4 regions of the Priestia sp. TGN 0903 genome follow, and region 1 is predicted to be linked to each of the others. Evidence: riboswitches for the same ligand, from Rfam matches in the RefSeq annotation. Region 1 holds a riboswitch; each other region holds the start of a gene.
The links. A riboswitch is a leader RNA that binds a small molecule or an ion and turns the genes downstream of it on or off. The one in region 1 is predicted to bind S-adenosylmethionine.

Region 1 (4,212 bases):
ACACGCAAGTATTCTGCCAAGAAGCATTTAATCGAATCGAAGCAGATGCAAAAGAAACGTTAATTGGCGTTGAACAAGGTGATACGCTTAGAGTCATGCTTTCGTCTCTTCGCAAATTAACTCGCTATACACCAATCAATGTAATTAGCGTAAAGCGCGAGGTTGCAAAAACGCTTCTAGAAGTAGAGAAGTTCACAGTTTAAGGAAAAAGGAGCTCGTTTTGCGAGCTCCTTTTTGTTTAAGAAGCCTCTATCTAGGTAAATGATAAAGGATGTGTTAAAATACGAAAAAAGCTTAAAATAAAGGGTGGTTGACGAAATGTCATTATTTTTTTATTCATATCCAAAGTGCGGTACGTGCCGAAAAGCAAAGAAGTGGCTCGATGATAACGGAGTAGCATATGAAGAAATTCATATTGTAGAAAATCCGCCAACAAAAGAGCAGCTGCAAGCTTACTATCAGAACAGCGGCCTAGAATTAAAAAAATTCTTTAATACAAGCGGTAAAAAATATCGCGAGTTAGGTCTTAAAGATAAAGTAAGCAGTGCGAGTGAAGACGAACTTCTGTCTATTCTTGCGTCAGATGGCATGTTAATTAAGCGTCCGCTGCTAACAGATGGACAAAAAGTAACGCTTGGTTTCAAAGAAGAGCAGTTTGAGGACGTGTGGAAGTAAGTTTTCAAATAGAAAATTTTTACCTTTTACGTTACACTGTTAATAGGAAGTTATTTTAGGTTGTAGAAAGTGTTCTCCACGTTGAAGGCGCTTTTTATATAAACAAATTACGATACATATTTTGGAGGGATTAAGATGAGTACACCAAAAGATTTGCGTTATTCTGAAGAGCATGAATGGGTAAAAACAGAAGGAGACGTTGTCCGCGTAGGTATTACACATTTCGCTCAAGCTGAGCTTGGAGACATCGTATTCGTTGAACTGCCAGAAGTAGGAGCAACAGTAGAAGCTGACGAGCCGTTTGGTAGCGTTGAATCAGTAAAAACAGTTTCTGAGCTTTACGCACCAATTAGCGGTGAAGTTGTAGCAGTAAACGACAACTTAGGCGATAGTCCTGAACTTGTTAATGAATCTCCATACGAAGAAGCATGGATGATTACAATCAAACCATCTGATGCTTCTCAAGTAGACAAGCTGATGACAGCAGAGCAATACGAAGAAATGACAAACGAAGGATAATATTCCTCCATAAATTGTCTTTATGAAAAGTTTTTGACTGGACACTCTATTAGTAAACAAGCTAAAGGAGTGTCTTTTTATGTTTGAAAAACAAAAAATGGACGTTACAGATCGCGTTACAGCTAAATTTCATGACGGCGGTATGAAATTATACGTTGATAAGCAGCCAATTGGTGAAGTTAGCTACGGAACAAGCGGCAATGAATACCGCTTTGAAGAAGGATATTCGCAAGAAAATAATAAGTTCTATCAATACGCGGACGTACAAAAACAAGGTGAAACGCAAAAATATACAGACTGCGATGAAGAAGCAGGATGGTGCTAAACAGTGGCAACTGCCGCTGTTTTTCTTGTTTTATAGAGATAATATGGCCTAAACTGCCTTTTAAAAGAGTTCTTTCTTGCAAATTTCTTTTAAAAAACAGGTGAACTGTGATACATTAACGAATATTGTATAGCATAAAGAAATGATGTTACTATACAACTGACGATTATGGGTGATGAAAATGGGGCTAATTGAAATTGAAAAAGTAATTATTGTCGAAGGAAAGTCAGATAAAAAGCGTATTCAAGATATCATTCGAGAACCAATTGAAATTATTTGTACAAACGGTACGATTAGTTTATCAAAGCTGGATGAAATTATTGACTGTACGTTTAACAAAGAGGTATACATACTCGTTGACTCTGATGATTCAGGGAATAAGCTGAGAAAACAATTTAAACGAGAGCTTCCGGAAGCAGAGCATCTATATATTGATAAAATGTACCGAGAAGTTGCTGCCGCCCCTAGACATCACATAGCAACAGTATTGCTGAGTGCCAATATCGATGTTAATGCAGAATTTTTAACATAAAAGGAATGAGCAACATGCAAGAATGGAGCGAAAAACAGCTGGATGATCAGTTAAAAGAAGGAGAAAGAGCCTTTATCTTTTTCCATACGCCTTTTTGCGGGACATGTCAGCTGGCAAAAAAAATGTTAACCGTGGCAGAAGCGATGCTGCCGGATGTAACCATCGGAATGAGCAATTTAAATTATATGCCTTCAAAAGCAGAATTATTTTCTATTGAAAGCGTACCTTGTTTGATTGAAGTGGAAAATGGTGAAATGGTAAAAAAACTCTACGCGTTTCATTCCATCGAGCACGTACTCGAGGAGCTTCGATAATCAAACGTTTGTTTAAAATGAAGAAGTTGAAAGAGAGCGAACCGTTGGGGCTGTTGAAATCTTGGGATATTATCCCAAGAACAAAATCTGTTGACAGCCTATCTGACACATGCTAAAATCACACTCATGAATGTTCATAAATGAATGAATATTTCCTAAAAACAAAATAATTGTTGCGAACTCTTATCAAGAGAGGTGGAGGGACTGAGCCCTGTGAAACCCGGCAACCGTCAGACTAACTGAAATGGTGCCAATTCCTGCAAAGCTATGCGCTTTGAAAGATGAGAGAAAGGATTAAATATCGAGCCTTTCTGTCATGCGCAGAGAGGCTTTTTTAATGGGGAAAATTGTTTTACGGCTTTTTCATCCTATAGGGCAACCTAACATAATTAAGTTTTTATTAAAGAAGGTGAAGAAATATGATTACATTAACAGACGTTACAAAAATTTATCAGGCCAAAAGCGGTCAAGTAACAGCTGTTGATAATGTGAATCTAACCGTTAACCAAGGAGAAATTTACGGAATTATTGGTTATAGCGGAGCGGGGAAAAGTTCTTTGATTCGCTTGCTAAACGGATTAGAAACACCAACGACAGGAACGGTCGAAGTAGCAGGTAATGATATTGGAAAAATTAAAGGCGGAAAACTCAGAAAAGCTAGACAAGAAATTAGTATGGTATTTCAGCACTTTAATATCTTGTGGTCGCGTACGGTACGAGAAAATATTGCCTTTCCGTTAGAAATAGCAGGGATTTCAAAAGAAAAAAGAATGAAACGAGTAGACGAACTTATTAAGCTAGTCGGGCTTGAAGGGCGTGAAGATGCTTATCCATCACAGCTTAGCGGCGGACAAAAGCAGCGTGTTGGGATTGCTCGAGCGCTAGCGAACAATCCAAAAGTATTGCTTTGTGATGAAGCAACATCAGCGCTTGATCCTCAAACGACAGATTCTATTTTAGATCTGTTAGTAGATATTAATGAGAAGCTAGGGTTAACCATTGTATTGATTACTCATGAAATGCACGTCATTCGTAAAATTTGTCATCGAGTAGCCGTTATGGAAAATGGGGCAGTAGTAGAAGAAGGACAAGTGCTAGAAGTATTCAGAAAACCTAAGCAGCCGATTACAAAACGATTCGTTCAACAGATTTCTGAACCAGAGGAAACGTTTGAAACGATTGAACAAGTAAAAGAGCTGTATCCAAGCGGGCAAATTATTCAGCTGACGTTTGTTGGCGGAAAAGCAGAGCAACCGCTCATTACAACGATTTTAAAACAGTTTGATGTAACGATTAATATTTTGCAAGGAAAGATTTCTCATACACAAACAGGTTCATACGGGACGTTGTTCGTTCATTTAGACGGAGAATTAACAGAAGTTGAAAAAGTCATTGCATACATTCATGAGCAGCAGGTAGAAGTGGAGGTAATGACAAATGCTTGAGAAACTATTTCCAAACGTTATTTTAGATGATTTTATTCAAGCGACAAATGAAACACTATATATGACGGCTATTTCAGTTGTAGCCACATTTGTTCTAGGTATTTTATTGGGCTTGCTTTTATTTTTAACGTCCAAAGGACAGCTTTGGCAAAACAAACCTTTATATGCCATTGTGTCGGCGGTTGTAAATATCTTTCGTTCCATTCCATTCATTATTTTAATTGTTTTACTGATTCCATTTACCAAAGCATTGGTAGGAAGTATTTTAGGCGCTAATGCAGCGTTACCGGCTTTAATTGTTGGAGCAGCACCATTTTATGCGCGTCTTGTAGAAATTGGTCTGCGTGAAATTGATAAAGGTGTTATTGAAGCTGCTAAATCAATGGGAGCCACAACAAGCAC
Region 2 (4,212 bases), on a different contig from region 1:
TCAATAGGGATGCTGCTTCCGTCTTGAATAGATAAATCAAATGTGGACTGCGGCGCTGCTACGTAAAATGGAATACCGAATGCTTTCGCTAAAAGAGCAAGTCCATACGTTCCAATTTTGTTAGCCGTATCGCCATTTGCTGCAATGCGGTCAGCACCTACAATGATCCCATTAATTCCTTTTGTTTTAATGGTATGAGCAGCCATATTATCCGTAATCAGCGTAACGTCTACTCCCGACTGCTGAAGTTCCCATGCTGTTAAGCGAGAACCTTGAAGAACGGGTCTTGTTTCACAAGCAAATACTTCAAGCGGAATATCGCGCTGCTTAGACAAGTGAAAAGGTGCTAATGCTGTTCCATAATAAGCTGTAGCAATTGAACCAGCATTACATATTGTCATGATTTTATCTTTCTTTTTAAATAAAGAAAGGGCATGATCTCCAATTCGGTAGCACGTTTCTTCATCTTCTACTTGAATTTGAATCGCTTCATGAACAACTTTTGTTTTAGCTTCATTAACGGACGAAGCGGATTCAGCGCTTTTCGCTACGCGGTCCAATGCCCAAAATAAATTGACGGCAGTCGGGCGTGAACTAGCTAAATACTGTTGATCTAGAGCTAGCTTTTTGTTAAATTCCTTGACTGAATCCGTGTCATAGCTAAGCGCAGAAAGAGCAAGACCAAAAGCCGCCGTAATGCCAATTGCAGGGGCTCCGCGTACTTTCAAGGTAGTGATAGCATCCCATACGTCTTTAATGGTTTGCAGCTTAATATATTCAACTTTGCCAGGAAGCTGCTGCTGATCTAATAAAGTAATATATGATTCATTCCATTCCACTGAGCGCGGAAGTGATAGTGTATTTGTCATGCTGATACCGATCCTTTCATTGTGTACATTATTCGTTATCGAAGTAAATGTTCAAATTCATTTGGTGAAACGTCTTGTTGGTGCAGAAGTAAATAGCGTCCAATTTTTAACGCAGTACGTTTAGCGTTAATTTTTCTTTCCTCTGAAGAAATTTCGTCTAAGTCCGCCACGTGAGCTAAGCCAATCGTACGTCGAATGATTTCACACCCTGCATATCCAACAGCATCTTGCCACGTTTGCGTTAAAATTTCATGTAACAAGCGCTCATCTTTAGCGAAAGGTTCAGTGTTTTCAGAATGCCAAAGCGCAGTAAAGGTATCTTTAAATACGTTCCATGTGTTCGTAATGTGTGCAAATAACGGTTCGCGATCTGTTTTTCGAGAAAGAGCATTTAAAAATAAATTTGCAACAAATTGGCCTAAATCGAATCCAAACGGACCGTAAAAAGCAAACTCTGGATCAATCACTTTCGTTTCTTGACTGCTAGCAAATATGCTTCCTGTATGTAAATCACCGTGAATTAGCGTTTGGGCATTTGTTAAAAATTTATATTTTAATTTTGCTGCTTGTAACTTTACATCTCCATCGTTCCACAATTCTTCTACATCAGGACGCAGCGCTTTTTCAAATTCATTTGTATCGATATCAAAAAAAGGATCTGTAAAAACTAAATCTTCCGTAATATTGCATAAGTCCGGATTGCTGTACTTGACGACTTCTTCTTTTTTATCCTGAGGCTTTAAGGCAAAATCCGACGTTTTGAACGCAATATGTCCTAGAAAAGAACCGATATGCTGTGAAAGCAGGGGATAACTTTCTCCTTGAATAAGTCCGGCGCGGGAAATCGTTAAATGAGACAGATCTTCCATGACCGTAACAGCAAGCGTTTCATCGTGGTAATACACAGCTGGTACGAGTTCAGGGGTAAATGCACCGAATTGCTTGAGCGCATTGCTTTCAATCGTGGCACGGTTCAAGGATAGAGGCCAGCTCTCGCCTACAACTTTTGCATAAGGAAGTGCTTGTTTGACGATAATGGATTTATTCGTTTGATCATTTATGATGTGAAAGACGAGATTTAAGTTGCCATCACCGATTTCACGGGCAGTCAGTGCTTCTGTGGCATCAAAGAGACCTAGCTTTTTCACAAGTTTGATTGCTGAAATTTCTGTTAAAGGCTGATACTTCTCTGTTTTTGTTGTTGACATTAGAATCCCTCCATAGTTTATTAAACTGATTTGTTTACTAAGTTAATAGGTTTAAGAATGTATGGAGGCTTTTATAATTTTAGAAAATATAAAAGCCTCTTTCGTTGGAAAGAGGCTTGATTGTAGTGTTCAAACCTCTTATCTGCCAGAAAGAATTACTTTCTGTTGGAATTAGCACCGTGCCTTTGTAAAAACATGTTTTACGGGTGTGATCCATCTTAGGATGGAATGACGGTCGGTTGCTGGGCTTCACAGGGCCAAATCCCTCAGCCAACTCTTGATAAGAGTACGATTACTTATTCAATTTTGATTTGTTTGAAAATTTTATGTTATCTGGTGAAAATCGTATCATGCAAAAAAACGGCTGTCAATACATAATTAATAAAATTCTGTGCGGCGATCTGTAAAGACAGGAATTTGTTTACGAATTTCTTTTACAAGTTCCAGGTTAACGTCGGCACTTAAAAGTTCTTCGCTATCGCCAGCTTCAGCGATTATTTCTCCCCACGGATCGATGACTAAGGAATGTCCGGCAAATGTGTTATTAGGATCTTGGCCTACACGATTACACGCGATTACATAGCATTGATTTTCGATTGCGCGGCTAATGAGCAGTGCTTTCCAATGGGCAAGTCTTGGAGCCGGCCACTGAGCAACAACAAATAAGACTTCTGCTCCGCTGCTAGTATGCACGCGAATCCATTCTGGAAAACGAATATCGTAACAAATAACTCCTGCGCATAAAGACTGTTCAAGTGTAAAAAGATTTTTTGCTGTTCCTGCTTCTAGATAGAGGTGCTCATCCATTAATTTAAATAAGTGCAGCTTACTGTATTGTGATACTTCACGACCTTTTCGGTCAAAAATATACATCGTATTTGTGACGCCTTGCTCTGTTTTTTTCGCGATCGAACCTGCCACAATATTTACTTCGTTCGTTTTAGCAAATTGAGAGATTAATTGCTTGGCTTGCTGTCCTTCATCATCGGCAATTTCGTCTAGCCGCGTCAAATCATAAGCTGTATCCCATAGCTCAGGAAGCACAAGGATGTCAGGGTTTTCTTTTAGAGCTTCCGTCATTTTTTGTTGAATATATTTTCGGTTTTTAGTTGGGTTTCCAAACGCAATATCAAGCTGCAAACACGTGATTTTTACACTCACTTTATCATCCGTCCTTTTTTTAGTAGTTGAAAAAAATGACTTTACAAGTTGAGTATTACAATATATTATTTGTGACTAGAATTTCAAGAATTTTTTGAGAAGGTGTGCGATGATGAAACAATTTGAGCAATCGGAACTATTAAAAAGTTTACCAAAACAATTTTTTGCATCACTTGTGGGCAAGGTAGGAAAAGTAATGGCCCAAGGGCACGACGTTATTAACTTAGGGCAGGGAAATCCTGATCAGCCTACTCCTTCACATATTGTAGAAACACTCCAAAAAGCAAGTGCTAATCCTATGCATCATAAATATTCTCCATTTCGGGGGCACCAGTTTTTAAAAGAGGCCGTTGCGACTTTTTATAAACGAGAATATGGCGTTGATGTGGATCCTGAAAAAGAAGTAGCTATTTTATTTGGCGGAAAGGGTGGACTTGTTGAAATCCCGCAGTGCTTGTTAAATCCTGGAGATACGGTGCTGGTTCCGGATCCTGGATATCCTGATTACTGGTCTGGAGTAGAGCTTGCAAAAGCAAAGATGGAAGTGATGCCGCTCACGGCTGAAAATCATTTTCTGCCCGTATACGAAGAGATAGGTGAACGTGCTAAAGAACAGGCAAAGCTCATGTTTTTAAACTATCCGAATAATCCTACCGGTGCAGTGGCAACGGCAGAATTTTTTGAAGACACCGTGGCGTTTGCTGCCAAGCACGATATTTGTGTGGTACACGACTTTGCCTACGGAGCCATTGGATTTGATGGTAAAAAGCCAATCAGCTTTTTACAGACTCCTGGTGCAAAAGAGACGGGAATTGAAATTTATACTCTTTCTAAAACGTATAACATGGCGGGATGGCGAGTTGGATTTGCTGTAGGAAATGAAAGTGTAGTAGAAGCTATTAATCTTCTTCAAGATCATATGTATGTCAGCCTCTTTGGGGCGGTTCAAGAGGCAGCAGCGGCAGCTCTGTTAG
Region 3 (4,212 bases), on a different contig from region 1:
CAAAAAGACGTAGTGTACGTCATCCGAATGGTAAGCTTTGCTTTAATTATTATCCCGCCTATGAGTCTATTACGAGGCTACTTTCAAGGTAACCAGTCTATGGGACCGTCCGCGCTAAGTACAATTATTGAACAAATAGTGCGAGTGTTGTTCATTTTAGTAGGAGCATACGCTGTTATTCACCTTTTTCATAGCACAATGACAAAAGCTGTTGGAATCGGTACGTTTGGAGCGTTTATTGGAGGCGTAGGGGGAATTGGGATTCTTGGAGCGGTTTATTTGAAGCGCAAGCGGTTGATTATAAAAGAAGTGAACAGCGGAAAGAATAATAAATTCGTTCCGTTCTCTTTAATGTTCAAAGAGCTTGTGACGTACGCTGTTCCGTTTGTATTAGTTGGTTTAGCTATTCCTATCTATCAAAATATTGATACGTTTACGATTAACATGCTTTTTCAATCAATAGGATATGGACAAGCTAAGGCTGAAACGATTAACTCCGTCATTGGATTAGCGCAAATTTTGGTGATGGTGCCGGTATCGTTAGCGACTGCCTTCAGCATGTCGCTAATTCCGGGCATTACATCTTCTTTTGTGCAAAGAAATTTACGGGAAGTAAAAGGAAAGATTACAAAAACGCTGCAGCTGCTGTTGTTTTTTACTCTTCCTGCTGCGGTAGGGCTTTGTTTATTGGGTAAGCCGGTATATATGATGATTTTTGGAGCGAAAAACAGTCCTGAAATCGGTGGAGTTGTTTTACAATGGTATGCGCCTGCTGCGATTCTTTTTGCTCTTTTTACCGTAACAGCCGCAATTCTCCAAGGAATTAATCAACAAAAGAAGCTAATTTTAGGCTTGGGCTTAGGAATTGTTGTGAAGATAGTATTAAACGTACTGTTGGTTTCAAGCTTAAAAGAAATTGGACCGGTTGTCGCGACTTACGGAGGGTATGGTGTATCGGTTATATATAACTTCTATTTAATTGAAAAATCTATTTCTTACCGAGTTCAATCACTGGGACAAGCTGCGTTGACACCTGTTTTATTAGTAAGTGTGATGTCAGCCGCTGTGATTATCGGCAATTATACTTCTCACTATTTTTTAGAAAATAAGCTGTCTGCATCTTCACTTGCGATTAGCACATCTTGTATTTCAATTGCTTTAGGTGCTGCTGTGTATCTAGGGCTTGGCGTAAAAACAAGTTTAGGGCAATCTGTTGTATTAAATAGAAGAAAAAGAATGTAAATGTAAAGGAGAGAAAGGTGTGTCAAAACGATTTTTACTAACCGTAGCGGCTGGAGGATGTATCATAATTTTCGGCGCGCTGCTGCTATTAAATTGGGAAAGAGTGTTTGGAGACTACCGTCCCATTCAAACGGCAAAAGCTGTTTTCAAATTAGAAGTGGGAAGTCAAGGTGTAGCAGAGACTACGGATTCAGATGATGCTCTTTACTATATGGTGAAAAAAGGACATTTAGATGAATATATTCAACTGATGAATGAAAAAGGCTATGTGTTAAAAGAGAAAGATATTGATCATAACCGACTTGTTTTTAACGATGGGCAAGAGGATGAGCAAATTTACTACAAGCGCTTTGCAAGGAAGTATACGATGATTGATGGAGAAGGGTAAAGGCCTTCACTTAGAATTACTACATACTAAAATCATTAAAAGAAAACACCACCTTGCGAATAAAAGGTGGTGTTTTTTTGTTAGATTATCTCATCTTAGTTTTGCTCTTGCTACCCCTGTTACGACCATACTCGTAATAAAAATAACTACGATTCCAATGTTGGTCGGGGTATCAAAAAATATTTTTGAAACGGCTAAAGCGATAATAAGCCCAATGGCTATGCCAGATAATTCTTTCATTAATTTCAACATTAACACCTCTTAACAATATCGCTAAGGAAAAGTCTAACATTATTGGTAAAGTGGTTTCAATTAATAACACATTAACCGAAGAAGCATAATAGAATTTATTTGCTACCACTAAATCCTTTCGACAGTCAACAAATTCAGTATAAGCGCTTTGTGAAGAAGTATAGAATGATTCAAGAAATGAGGTAAAGGCTTTAACTTCTATTTTAGTAGACTAAAACCATATAATCCTATCTGTTTTTAAAGTTTTTTTGTATGAAAAAGAAAAATAATATTGACAATTATTAAAAAACTATTAATATTGACTATATTACATAAAACAAATAGCTATTGTTTTCCTTATCAAGAGAGGTGGAGGGACTGGCCCTGTGAAACCCGGCAACCGCTGTCTATGACAGAATGGTGCCAAATCCTTAAGAACAGTATGTTCTTGAAGATGAGGAAGAGACGTTTGGTTAACGAGCTCTTCCTTTATATAAAGGAAGAGCTTTTTTTATATTATAGGGGGAGTAAGTTAAATGAAGAGATTTCTTATTTTAGCAGTTGCGCTTGTACTACTCGTAACTGGCTGTCAGTCAAAAAGCACAAAAAGCAGTGGAAGTGAAGAGAAAGGAAAGAAGCGAATTGCTCTTGTTTTGCCTGAAAAGATTGGGGTTAACCCGTTTTTTCAGCAAATGGATGAGGGAGCAAAACGAGCTGGGAAGAAGTATAACATTGATGTAAAGACAATTGAATCTACAGATCAAGCAGCCATTGAAAGTAATTTGCGTGCTGCCGTAGCAGAAAATTATGACTTGATTATTACATCTTCTTTTGAATCCGAAGATGCGTTGAAAAAAGTAGCTCAAGAAAATCCGCAGCGTCAATTTGCGATTATTGATACAGTGGTTGATTTACCAAATGTAAGAAGCGTTGTATTCCGTGAACAAGAAGCTTCATATTTATTAGGAGCAGCCGCAGGATTGATTACGAAAACGAATAAAGTAGGAATGGTTGCAGCTGATGATATTCCATTATTAAAAAAATGGACGGTAAGCTTTAAAGAAGGACTAGAATCAACAAATCCAAAAGCAGAGTTTTTAGTAAACTATGTTGGAAGCTTCTCTGATCCAGCTAAAGCAAAAGAACTTGCTATTTTACAGGCTTCAAAAGGCGCTGATTTTATCGCTGGAGCATCAGCTGTAGGCGACTTGGGTGTATTTGAAGCAGCAAAAGAAAAAGGTTTTTATACGGCAGGCCAAGATATTGACCGTACGGAAGTAGATCCTGAGCATATCATTTTATCGCAGTTAAAAGGATCTGATGCGGCTGCTTATGAAACGGTAGAAGCACTAGCAAATGACAAATTTAAATCGGGCGTAGTGACATACGGCTTAAAAGAAAAAGGTGTTGGGTTAACGTATGTGACTCAAGACAGCAAGACACCTCTTAATGACTTTGTAGGACAAGATGTAATTGATCAATTAAAAGAAATTAAAGATTCGATTATTGATGGAAAAACAGTGGTAAAAGATCCGTTAGCAAAGTGAGTTGAGAAGAGAAGTCGAGTAAGGCTGGCTTCTCTTTCTTATTTTTGAAAAAAACCTAAAGGGAAAGGAGCAATGAATGGAATGAGTGAGCTGTTGCAGTTAACGAATTTGACGAAGAAATACGGTTCATTTTTAGCAAACGATAACGTGTCTTTTACGCTGAAAAAAGGGGAGGTTCACGCGCTGGTCGGAGAAAACGGTGCTGGTAAAACAACGTTGATGAGGATGCTTTACGGAATGGAAAAGCCGAGTTCAGGAAGTGTTCAGCTGCACGGGAAACCTGTTTCGTTTTCATCTCCTGCGGATGCGATTAAAAACGGAATAGGCATGGTGCATCAGCATTTTATGGTTTTTCCTCATTTTTCAGTGGCTGAAAATATTGTCTTGGGGCATGAGCCAAAGAAAGGTCTCTTTTTCAACAGAAAGCAGGCGAAAGCAGATGTACAGCAATTAACCCAAACTTATCAAATTTCAGTGGATGTTCATAAAAAAGTAAAGCATTGCTCAATTGGGGAACAGCAAAAGATTGAAATTTTAAAAGTGCTGTATCAAGGAGCAGAAATTATTATTTTAGACGAGCCTACCGCCGTTCTTACTCCTCATGAAGTAAAGGAACTATTAAAAACAATCCGGTTTTTGGCTTCTCAAGGAAAAAGCATCATTATTATTACACATAAGCTGCAAGAAGTGATGGAAGTAGCGGACCGAATTACAGTTCTTCGAAATGGTAAAGTAGCCGGCGTCACAAGTAAAGAAGATACCAATGCTCACCATTTAGCGAGACTAATGGTAGGGAGAGAATTA
Region 4 (4,212 bases), on a different contig from region 1:
GTGGCTAATTTGAACGCGTACACCGCGGCGTTCAAGTAGCTTTCCCAGTTTTCTCGTTTTAACGGCAGTCCTTCACGCAGCGCCGGTTCATCTACTTGAATCATTGAGATGCCCTGACTTTCAAGTGCTTCCACTTCTTTTCTAAGAGCAAGCGCAATTTGATTTGCCACGTCGTAGCGCGGGATATCATCACGCACAAATGACCAGTTTAAAATCGTAATCGGCCCCGTCAGCATTCCTTTAACAGGCTTATTGGTTAGAGACTGTGCGTAGACCGTTTCTTTGATCGTCATCGCCTGCTCGTACGAGACATCTCCGTAAATAAGCGGCGGCTTCACGCAGCGAGAACCGTATGATTGCACCCAGCCAAACTTCGTAAACTGAAAACCTCCTAATTTTTCACCGAAGTATTCAACCATGTCCGTGCGCTCAAACTCTCCGTGCACAAGGACATCTAAGCCGATGTCTTCTTGAATTTCAATCCATTTTTTGATTTCAGCGTTAATGTACGCTTCATATGCTTCATCGCTTAACTCTCCTTTACGCCACTTCAGACGCTCTTTTCGCACTTCTTTTGTTTGCGGAAAGCTTCCAATTGTTGTCGTTGGAAGAAGCGGCAGTTGAAACGCTTCTTGCTGAACGCGTTGACGTACGTCAAACGACGCTTGGCGCTGTGCTTTATAGCTGTGCAGCTGCTTCAGCTCTTTTTGCACGTCTTGATGGTTTCGAAAAGATGATCCATTTAATGCTTGAATCGCCTGTTTACTTTCACTTATTTCTTTTTCTATTGCTTCTTTTCCTTGCTGCACCGCTTTTGTTAAAAGCGTGATTTCCTTTAGCTTTTCATCTGCAAAAGACAGCGCGTTTTTTAGAATTGGCTCAATGGTTTTTTCGCTTTTCACCGTGACAGGAACATGTAATAAACTTGATGAAGGCTGCAGAATCAAACGGTCTTTTGATACGGCTTCTTCAATTTCACTGATTGTTAAAAGCTGTTCGTCCAAGTTTTCACGCCAAATGTTTCGTCCGTCAATCACTCCTGCTGCCAGCACTTTATCAGTTGGAAAACCATATTTATTAAGCGCCGTGAGATTTTCGCCTCGGTCATGTACAAAATCCAATCCAATTCCGTGAACAGGAAGAGCAACTACTTCTTTATAGTAATCTACGCTGTCAAAATACGTCTGCAAAATGACTTTTACATTCGGTGCCGCTTTTTTCAAAGCTTCATAGACTTCTTTATACAGTGCCAGGTCTTCTTTTGATAGCGTTGTAGCTAAAACCGGCTCATCTATTTGTACCCACTCCACGCCTTCTGCCTGCAGCTCCGCTAAGATTGTTGCATAAAGAGGAACAAATTGTTCAACTACTTTTTTAAACTCACTTTTTTTATATCCTTTTGACAGCTTCACAAATGTTACTGGACCTAAAATAACGGGTTTGCCTTTGATATTCAGCTTTTGTTTTGCTTCTTTGTAAAATTGAAGCGGGCGATTTTCTACAAGTGCTGGCGTACATTCCTCAAGCTCGGGTACAATGTAGTGATAATTTGTGTTAAACCATTTTGTCATCGTAGAGGCTACCGCACCTTTTGTTCCTCGGGCGATGTCAAAATACGTTTCAAGGGATACCGGGCCTCCGCTATATTCAAAGCGCTTTGGCACCAAACCAAACATAGCGGCTGTATCTAACACGTGATCGTATAAGCTAAAATCGCCGACTGGAATTAATTCAATTCCTGCGTCACGCTGTTTTTTCAGATGCCCAAGACGAAGAGCTTCAATTTCCTGAAGAAAGATATCTTTCTCTAGCTTTCCTGCCCAAAACTGCTCAAGCGCTTTTTTCCATTCTCGTTTTTCACCAATTCTTGGATAACCTACATTTGAACTTTTTACACTGCTCATTTTTTCCACTCCCTATATATTTTTTTATCGCTAAACTAAAAAATCTCCCTTTTCGAAATGAAAAGAGAGATGATACGCATACTTAACTAAAGTTGAGATAGCCTGTTTTTCTCAACACGTATTCCTCACTCCTCTCTATATCCCGTAGAGCTTAAGTGCATACAACAGGCAGGTCTCCTGACTTAGGTTCATCGCTTCCTATCCCTTCCCATTTCAACATGAAACAGTGGTTAATAAGTTGCTCCCCATTACAGTGGCGGGACCGCGCCGGCTTTTCACCGGTCTTCCCTTTTAAGCTGCGTACATTCGTTACACAGCACCTGATGCATTTCTATGAAATTGTTCATTCAAAACACCTTTACATAAAATAAAAAGCCTCTCTATCATGAATAGAGAGGCATAGTATCTATGAAATCCTCTCTTATTTTTCAAAGCTGTACGCTTTGCAGGATGTAGCACCTTTTTAACAAGATTGTTAAATGGTTGCCGGGCTTCACAGGGCCAGTCCCTCCGCCTCTCTCAATAAGAGTTTTAATTGTTTATAATATTTTGAATGTAGAGTCATCTTAACACCTTACATTTATGTTGTCAAAAGAAATTTCAAAAAAATTAGTTTTCAGGAGGCGTTGACGCTAATTTTTGCCTTAATAATTTGTAATCATCTTTTCGATGTGTTTCGATCAAGTCTTTTGCTCCTTGATGATACCCTGAAGAATAGATGTACTCTACCGCCGTTTCGATAAGCATTCTCTTTTCTTCCGCACATTCTCGGTCCATTAGGGGGAACAGTCTACCTAAAAGGTCATTTAAATCTTCCTTAATAAAACGATTGAGTCCTTCTTGCATCTTTTCGTTTGCCATGATAGCTCCTCCATTTGCTGTGTATGTTCTAAGTTTCTATAAACAGGCATTTCACTGTGAATGTTAAGATAAAGTTAAGTCATTAAACAGTATATCAAGTGAATATTTTTCTTCAATTACATATGTAATACAAATATATGACAAATATAGAGAATATATCATCATTCACTATCTATTATAACGCTTGACTGGGCCTTCTGCTACAAGGTTTCGTACGGTTTTCCAAAAGAGGTTGAGACATAACCAAGTGAATCCAATCTAAAGGCAAATGGGATACATGAGCTGAATCGCTTGTGACACCGCAGTTGATTTCCGTACAAGACTTCGCTTTCCGCGGGCGGTCGCTGAGCCTCCTCGTCGCATAAGCTCCTGTGGGGTCTCACGTGTTCCGCTTTTCCCGCAGGAGTCTTCGTCTTGTGCTCCAATCACCTGCTAGAAAGACCTATACACATGAAATCTACGTTTACCCTAATAAAAAAATGAACCACTAATCAAGATGCTTGATTAGTGGTTCATTTTTCATTTCGCCTAAAACCCTTTTTTCCCAGCCTCTTTTTTTTGAACCTAGCTTTCTACTTTCATGTTTTTACAAACAACTTCTTCGAGGTCGTCCAAAATCCTTCCAAAGAAGAGGTCCTAAAATGTCGTACCGGCTAACAAAAAACTCCGTAAGATTATAATTATTTAAAATTAAAGGCGGTTCAAAATCAAGGGGAGCACCCGCGCCTCCTGATAATACAAAATCAGTACCTCTTCCAAGCGTAAACGACCCGTTTCTGTTTTTTCTAATAAACTGCTCGTCATACGCATGCACGTGGCTGACTAACACTTTTTTCACGCGATGTTCTTGAATTAAATCAAAAAATTCTTGACTTTGAGGAGTCGTTACAGGAAAACCTCCCAGGTCTGACCACCGGCCAATATTTGGCTGCGCATGCATGGCTACAACGGTATTACGAGGAGCATCCTCTAGCTGCTGCTCTAAATAATTCAGCTCTCTATCTGTAAATCCATATATTTTATTCTTGGGACTGATGATATTATTTAATGCGATGCACCGGAAGTTAAAGACAGGAATATCAATGACCCAGTGCACTTTTCCGATAGTGGCTCTGAAGTTTTCGAGGTTGCTTTCTTCAAGGTTTAATTCATCATGATTCCCTACGCATACAAACACGGGAATGTTTGGTGCTATTTTTTCGACAACTTTAACAAAGTGCTCCAAATACCTCTTTTCTCCTGTATACACGGTGTCTCCCCCATGAATAATGAACAGCGGATTCAATTCCACCGCCTTTTTTAACACAAGCTCAAATTCACCGCTCATCGTGTAACAATTATCGTTTGGTCCGTCACCTCTGCTGTCGCCCATAAAAACAAAGTTGAATGGATCTCTCGGATTTAATTGTTTAATTCTTTGCTTTAATAACTTTTCAGAACGTTCATG

Region 2: another riboswitch for S-adenosylmethionine. It lies ahead of mtnK (S-methyl-5-thioribose kinase); the one in region 1 lies ahead of ACRPLY_RS19790 (methionine ABC transporter ATP-binding protein).
Region 3: another riboswitch for S-adenosylmethionine. It lies ahead of ACRPLY_RS09205 (BMP family lipoprotein); the one in region 1 lies ahead of ACRPLY_RS19790 (methionine ABC transporter ATP-binding protein).
Region 4: another riboswitch for S-adenosylmethionine. It lies ahead of metE (5-methyltetrahydropteroyltriglutamate--homocysteine S-methyltransferase); the one in region 1 lies ahead of ACRPLY_RS19790 (methionine ABC transporter ATP-binding protein).

The regions. Positions count from the first base shown of each region.
Region 1 covers NZ_JBOZGL010000006.1:66,181-70,392, reverse strand. Annotated here, with positions in the region: gene ACRPLY_RS19820 (acyl-CoA dehydrogenase family protein) at 1-203, shown strand, start outside; gene ACRPLY_RS19815 (arsenate reductase family protein) at 319-675, shown strand; gene gcvH (glycine cleavage system protein GcvH) at 811-1,194, shown strand; gene ACRPLY_RS19805 (YusG family protein) at 1,274-1,519, shown strand; gene ACRPLY_RS19800 (toprim domain-containing protein) at 1,701-2,051, shown strand; gene ACRPLY_RS19795 (thioredoxin family protein) at 2,066-2,365, shown strand; SAM riboswitch class I at 2,546-2,653, shown strand; gene ACRPLY_RS19790 (methionine ABC transporter ATP-binding protein) at 2,785-3,810, shown strand; gene ACRPLY_RS19785 (methionine ABC transporter permease) at 3,803-4,212, shown strand, end outside.
Region 2 covers NZ_JBOZGL010000004.1:155,905-160,116, reverse strand. Annotated here, with positions in the region: gene mtnA (S-methyl-5-thioribose-1-phosphate isomerase) at 1-869, opposite strand, end outside; gene mtnK (S-methyl-5-thioribose kinase) at 905-2,077, opposite strand; SAM riboswitch class I at 2,213-2,364, opposite strand; gene ACRPLY_RS15310 (carbon-nitrogen family hydrolase) at 2,456-3,238, opposite strand; gene ACRPLY_RS15305 (pyridoxal phosphate-dependent aminotransferase) at 3,351-4,212, shown strand, end outside.
Region 3 covers NZ_JBOZGL010000002.1:536,746-540,957, forward strand. Annotated here, with positions in the region: gene ACRPLY_RS09190 (putative polysaccharide biosynthesis protein) at 1-1,242, shown strand, start outside; gene ACRPLY_RS09195 (hypothetical protein) at 1,262-1,630, shown strand; gene ACRPLY_RS09200 (hypothetical protein) at 1,721-1,882, opposite strand; SAM riboswitch class I at 2,216-2,322, shown strand; gene ACRPLY_RS09205 (BMP family lipoprotein) at 2,398-3,408, shown strand; gene ACRPLY_RS09210 (ABC transporter ATP-binding protein) at 3,490-4,212, shown strand, end outside.
Region 4 covers NZ_JBOZGL010000002.1:768,023-772,234, reverse strand. Annotated here, with positions in the region: gene metE (5-methyltetrahydropteroyltriglutamate--homocysteine S-methyltransferase) at 1-1,904, opposite strand, end outside; cobalamin riboswitch at 2,055-2,243, opposite strand; SAM riboswitch class I at 2,323-2,433, opposite strand; gene ACRPLY_RS10500 (hypothetical protein) at 2,514-2,765, opposite strand; gene ACRPLY_RS10495 (hypothetical protein) at 3,024-3,194, opposite strand; gene ACRPLY_RS10490 (metallophosphoesterase family protein) at 3,352-4,212, opposite strand, start outside.